One region of the Brevibacillus sp. NPDC003359 genome, then DNA from elsewhere that is predicted to be linked to it. Evidence: predicted binding sites of a transcription regulator. Region 1 holds the regulator's gene; the other holds the start of a gene.
What was found. Region 1 encodes LexA, which represses DNA repair genes until DNA is damaged. Its sites were predicted from a motif close to CGAACATATGTTCG; they were not measured.
Positions count from the first base shown of each region.

Region 2: a site for LexA is predicted at 1,687-1,700, ahead of ACFYU8_RS12555 (WYL domain-containing protein). Genes of this name have one in related genera too.

Region 1 is NZ_JBIAOR010000001.1:1,268,650-1,272,063, forward strand. Features, by position in the region: gene ACFYU8_RS05540 (HelD family protein) at 1-613, opposite strand, end outside; gene crcB (fluoride efflux transporter CrcB) at 652-1,017, opposite strand; gene ACFYU8_RS05550 (DUF896 domain-containing protein) at 1,120-1,317, opposite strand; gene yneA (cell division suppressor protein YneA) at 1,394-1,732, opposite strand; gene lexA (transcriptional repressor LexA) at 1,895-2,518, shown strand; gene ACFYU8_RS05565 (DUF456 domain-containing protein) at 2,569-3,054, opposite strand; gene ACFYU8_RS05570 (DUF4269 domain-containing protein) at 3,163-3,414, shown strand, end outside.
Region 2 is NZ_JBIAOR010000003.1:180,094-183,507, reverse strand. Features, by position in the region: gene rsgA (ribosome small subunit-dependent GTPase A) at 1-808, opposite strand, end outside; gene ACFYU8_RS12560 (hypothetical protein) at 1,054-1,311, opposite strand; gene ACFYU8_RS12555 (WYL domain-containing protein) at 1,408-1,629, opposite strand; gene ACFYU8_RS12550 (MFS transporter) at 1,785-3,026, opposite strand; gene ACFYU8_RS12545 (YcnI family copper-binding membrane protein) at 3,299-3,414, opposite strand, start outside.

The DNA of each region.
Region 1 (3,414 bases):
CACGGATAATATCATTTTGCTCGGATTGAATCGTAGCGACAATGTCTTTTAGCCTGCTATCGTTCGCCTGATTCAGATTGGCTGCCAAAAATTCATCAATAAAGCCCTCTTGCAAAAACTCGTCGGGATGCCCCATTTCGCGGTTAATCGTTTCTTTTACCGCTCCATCAAAGATACCGACAATCTTTCTGTCTTCGATCGCAAAATTACGCTTTAATCGGACTTCTCCACGCACGATTTCGCGGCCCATCCGGTAGAACGCGTCTTTGCTCTCGCCGGAATAATAAAGACTGGCGATAGGCGCACGCCAATCCACGACGACGGAATCAAACGTATCGCTGCGTACAATTCCCCGTTTTCCTATGTAGACCTGATCCAGCTCGTAGATTTCATCTTTCAAAAAATCCACTCTGCCGAAATAAGGCTTCTCTCGACCCTGATCTTCCAGGTAGCGCAAATCCTTTGCTTTCTTATAGTTAACGACCTGTTTCACATAGTCATCTGTTGCCTCGCGAATATCATTGCGAAGTTGCTCGATTTCTTCGTCGATCGCTGAAACTGTTTCATCCAGCTTTTTTTGTTCCAACTCATAATCACGATGCTGTGTACTCACATTCATTCCCCCTCACATGTATCGTGTCATTGAACGTATCAGGACCATTGCCTAGCCATCCATATTCCAACTGCACAAGAAAGTAGACCGACTCCCAAACTGAGAAGAGCGTACAAAGTGCCACGCAATAGATGGCCTTCTCCCCAAAACGAGACCACTTCCAAGGAGAAGCTTGAGAAAGTCGTAAATCCTCCCATGACACCCGTTGCAAATAAGAGATAGAGTGTCGGAGATAAAAAGTCACGTTCTTTCCCTAGTACGAACAAGATGCCGATGATCAATGATCCACAAACATTCGCGATCCAGGTTCCCCACGGCCATCCTGGTTGATTAGCGAGCAAAGACAATAGGTAGCGCAAAAGAGAGCCAACTGCTCCTCCAACCGCGACAGCTATCCACGCCATCTCCTTCCCTCCCTGGCTAGTAAAATGTTCTCGTTATGTATGTCACAGAAAAAGACACCCTAGCGTCAAGCGAGGATGTCTGTCGTATCAGTAATTGTTATCTTACTGTTTTGGCTTATTTTCTTCAAGGTCTTCCACATAACGGATGGAATCCAAATTTGCTCTCAATGAAAGCTTAACGGCGTCAATGTACTTTTGGCGCAACGCTTTTTGTTCGAGTTTTTCTTCTTCGGTCAAACCTTCTTCGCGAGATTTTTTGACCAATTCGTTAATGCGCTTAATTTCTGCGTCAGATACCACTGCTGGTTCCTCCCACTCTGTAATGGTGCCGCTTCATTATACCACATTCGAATGATCCCGCAAGACAGCCGAACACTTACGAAGCATCAGGAAGGAGCAGAGTTTGACCTGGGTAAATCCTGTTGCTCTCCAATCCGTTCGCATCCTTAATCTCTATTATATAGTCACGAATATCCATTTGCTGATCTGCTTTGTATCGAACGGCTAACGTCCATAGGCTGTCTCCGGATTGTACGGTTACTTCTGTGCCGTGTGGTTCCTCTTTAACCGAAGAAGCAAACACTAGTTCGGTCAACAAATAAAAAAAGAGAGTAAATGTAATAAGAAACAAGAGAGCTTGTCCTCTCGTGATACCAAAACGAACACGGCGTTCTTCCTTTTTCTCGAAACGATTACGTACTGTCAATGAATTCATGATAATGGCCTCCTAACAAACATACGTTCTGTCCCCTTGTAACCTCATAATAAATGAGAACATATGTTCATGTCAACGATGAATCGAACTTATGTTTGTCGAACGCAAGCTCCCATGGTATAATATAGGAAAATATGTTCGAGAAATCAGAGGTGTCTTTCTATGTCAAAATTATCGAGTAGACAACAAGCCATCATCGAGTTCATCCGAAAGGAAGTTCGTGATAAAGGATATCCACCATCTGTCCGTGAAATTGGAGAGGCTGTCGGACTAGCTTCCAGCTCAACGGTACATGGACATTTGGCACGTTTAGAGAAAAAAGGCCTCATTCGTCGAGATCCTACCAAGCCGCGCGCTATCGAATTGCTATCCGATGAAGATCGTTTTCAAGACAATTTCGAAGACTCTGTCGTTCGTGTGCCTGTAATCGGAAAAGTAACCGCTGGACAACCGATTACTGCCATTGAGGATGTAGAAGAATACTTCCCGCTTCCAGACAATATCGTGACTTCTGACAAGGTCTATATGCTACGCGTCTCCGGAAACAGTATGATTGATGCCGGGATTCTCGACGGAGACTACGTAATTGTTCGCCAACAGCACGTAGCGAACAATGGTGACATTGTCGTAGCTATGACAGAAGAAGACGAAGCGACTGTCAAAAGATTTTTCAAAGAAAAGAATCACTTCCGACTACAACCGGAAAATGCCACAATGGAACCGATCATTCTGGAGCATGTCACCATTCTCGGTAAAGTCATCGGTGTCTATCGACTCATTCACTAGTCTCCACGTAAAAAAGGACAGCCTCTGCTGTCCTTTTCGTTTTCTGTATGTTATCTGGCGATAAAAAACCAGATGATCATCGTAACTTGCAGAATGACTTTTACGACCGCACTACCCAAAAATCCGATCAATGAACCTACGCCCGCTTTCACTGCTCGCTCCATCGACTGCTTCTGCACCATCAGTTCTACCAGGACGACGAATACGAACGGCAAGATCAGCATTCCAAACGGTGGGAAAACAAAAATCCCGAGGATAATTCCGACCGCAGCGGCAATGGACGACCACTTGGACCCCCCGTACCTTTTCACGAAGTACATGTTCGTCAGCAAGTCAGCACCGTAAAGCAGAATGCTTAGAACGACCATTCCCCACCAAAAGGATGCCGGCAATCCCGCTCCCGGATCTGCTATGAAAAAGTGATAGAGCAAAAAGCCCGCCCACAGCAATATTGTATCAGGTAGAACGGGTAAAAAAATTCCTGCGATGCTTAGCAAGAACAATAACACAACCACGACCCACAAAAATATTTCCATCCATTACACTCCCTTCATCTAGGTATACGAGTGATTACCGATTTCGTTGCGTACTTATTCACTTTTGTCTAAACTATTTTAAAAGAAAGCAGACATGGAGGTAGTCGCATGAGAAATTGGTATGATCTCTCTTACTTGGGCAGAGGAACGCTGCGTCAAAAAGCGGCGTGGGAAGCGATTCAAAAGACTCACATCATGGAAGTCCTATCCGTTTACCGCCCAGTGCTTGCCGGAACGATTCCATTGGATATTGACGTCAAGCAAAGCGATCTGGACATTATTTGCGAGAGTCATGATCTGGAACAATTTGAGCAGGCTGTTCGAACAGCGTTTGGCTGCTTGCATGGATTTGAAGTGACA
Region 2 (3,414 bases), on a different contig from region 1:
CCCAGAGCTGCAGCTCCCTCATGCCTGGTGTGTCGATCATCAGAGCGCCACTCGGCAATCGGAACAGCTCGCGATGTGTCGTCGTATGACGGCCGCGGTCATCACCTTCACGCACGTCACTGACTTTTTGCATCTCCGCTCCGCTCAATTTATTGATCAACGTGGATTTGCCAACACCAGAGGAACCCATCAAGGCAATCGTCTGACCCTCGCCCAGATACGGCTCGAGCTGATCCAGTCCTTCTCCCTGCTCAGCACTGACTATATGAACAGGTACTCCGATCGCAACTGATTCTACCTCTGCCATGCATGCATCTAGATCGTCACACAAATCTGCTTTGGAAAGCACAATCACCGGATTGGCTCCACTTTCCCATGCAAGAATGAGATAGCGTTCCAACCTACGCAGATTTAAATCATTATTTAAGGAATTCACGAGGAAAACTGTATCGACGTTTGCCGCCACAATCTGCTCTTCCACAGTATCCCCAGCTACTTTGCGGGAGAACTTGCTCTTACGTGGAAGAAGTCCGTGGATTGAGGCTTTCTTTTCCTCTGGGCGGGCACTGATAACTACCCAGTCTCCGACAGCCGGAAAATCTTCTCGACCAGTTGCTTCATAACGAAGCTTTCCAGTTACTTCGCCCAGGAGCTCGCCATGCTCACTCCACAGACGATAAATACGTTTATGTTCGAGTGTGATACGTCCCACACTGTAGCCTTGCTCTGCATAAGGGGCAAAATGATTAGCAAAATACTCATTCCAGCCCATAGATTGCAATACTTGTTGATTGGTTAGTTGATTCACTGCGGATTCCCCCTGCAATTGGTTAAGTAAAATGGCTCTATCGCCAAAACCAGTCACAGTCGAATCCTCATTTGGTGAACGGTATTACTGTTCGCTTGAAAGGAGGATTCCTGTGACCTCGACTACGACACTCTGAACAAATTTGATGACTACCATAAAACATCTCTCCTTTAGCAAACCTACCATTCAGGTTTGGTATCATATTTCCCAATTATTGTACCATAATGAAACAAAATGCAACAGCGTTAATCTCCCCCGCCGCCTCCGCTATCTCCGCCACCACCACTGTCTCCACCACTACCACTATCGCTGTTATAGCTATCCCAACGATCACTCGAGTCGTGATTTCGATGATGGTGATTGTGATTGCTGTCTACATAGAAGGCGCCGCCCCCGCCGTCTGAAGAGGAATGAGAGCGACCATTTCCGCCTTTTGCGGCTTTGGACGCCAAGACAAATACTACGAGCAAAAACATGATGACGATGACAATGAAGTACTCCATTGTTGTCCCCGCCCTTCCTCTTTTTTGAAGATGTTTACCCATTTAGTATAACATAGTGGAGCTGGAATAGGCTGGGGGATGGTGAATGAGCCCTGTTCATCCGGCAAAATGCCCCGACACAGGCGCAATTGCCAAAATGTTATCCAACACAAACACACGATATGCCTTCCTCATATAACAGTATGCTTTCAAGCTCCCTTTGGTCTCATCGATATGCACTACACGGATCGTACGCCTGCTAGCCTCTCCATCCTTCTTCAGATAGATGATCTCTACTGCTTGCTGCCTGGCTGCGTACCTCCTCAACTCCTGAATCATTAGGCTGTCATCACCACAAAATGTGTCTTCTTGTTGTTGACATCATCTTACCAAAAGAGAACGCTTGTTCGCAAATGTATTTGCATCGACCAACTATCGGCTCAGCAAAAAGGCATGCGCCCAAAAATGGACACATGCCTTATGCTTGTTACAACTCAGCGCCTTCTAAGCGCACGCCCGAACACAATCAGAATCGGTGCCAATAAGATGGCCGCCGCAACCAAAGAAGCGCGAATCGAAAAACGGGTCCCAATCCATCCAACAGCAGGACCACCTGCCGTTTGTCCCAAGGCATTGGATTGGCCCATCATCGACAAAACCGTCGCTCGCACACTGCTCTCAATGTTCAGATTCAGCCACGTATCATACAGCGGACTGCTTAATGACTGGATCACACCGATCAACAGCAGTGCAACTAATGCCCAGCTAAAGCTAGGGGACAAGGCAAAAGCAATCATCGCTGCAATTTTGAGCCCCGTCAACGTGAACATGCCCACAATAACAACCCGCTCATTGTTCACATCCAGCTTTTTTTCAACAATACCTACGACGATGAGGCCGAGTAAGCTTGCGAGTGCGGCAATGATCCCGAACCACATTGGCATCGAAATACCAGCGAGCTCTGGAAATCCAATTTCTGCGATCAAATGCGCTTCCCACAAACGGTCATACCCTTCAGAAGCTGCACCCGTAAATAGCGTCACAAACAAGATCAACATCAGAATCGGCTGACTGCGAATCACTTGGGCACCCGCAGTCCACGTCTGAATCATTTCCTTCAAGTGTGAAGCACCTTCCGTACGTTCGCGACGATTAAAACCGGTCTCCTTCATGAATAAAATCAGAAAGACACCAAGCCCCAGGTACATGAGACCTCCTATGAGGTAAGGTAAATGGGGTGCGATTGTTGCCAACGCAACACTAAGTGCAATCCCGAGCAGATTACCAAGCAAGGAGTAGCGCTTGGCCTTCATGAAAATCGAACCGATCTTCTCTTCACCGACCTCATCCACAATCCATGCAGTATCCGCTCCACTGATAAACGTATAACCAAGACCACTGATGACTTGCGAAAACAGCACCAAGCCGAAAATAGAAATCAACGGTATCCAAACATTCAGCGCGGGAACGATTCCCTGCAAGGCAAATCCGATTCCCAGCAAAAACATCCCGATAATGACGGAGCGTCGGCGGCTGTACGTATCCGCCACTACACCTGTTATCCCTTCAAACACCAACACGGATAACTCCAATACTGTCCCGATCAATAACAATTCAAATGGGTTAAAACCCAATGTCACAATGTAGTAAAGTGCATAGGTCGTGAACATGGTCGTATTGGCCAGGGAAGTCAAAAAACTTTTAATCATATATACTTTTGTCGCATTCATGAACATGGAAGCAGTATCCACCTTTTTTTAGGCAGATGACGCGTTCCGTTTTCACATACTGATCGCTACTCTACAATCCTCTACTGTGCAAAATGCGTACGCGTCATGCTGCCGCTCTTATTTTTCCTTCCTGTGTACTTGCTTGCTCTGAATAGTGTTTTTAACATGAGATACACCTCCGAAAGTAATTATCGCTATTATAGAATTTTTTTAATTGCCACACAATGAAAAAAAGCTGTGCAGCATTGGACACACTGCACAGCTTGATTATGAAGCACTTACGCTTTTTTTCTAAACAGGCCAACGATGGAGATCAGCAACGCCAAACCGGAGAGAACCAATGGCAGGGTGTTGCTGCTACCAGCACTCGCCGCTTCCCCTGCAGGAGCAGTTG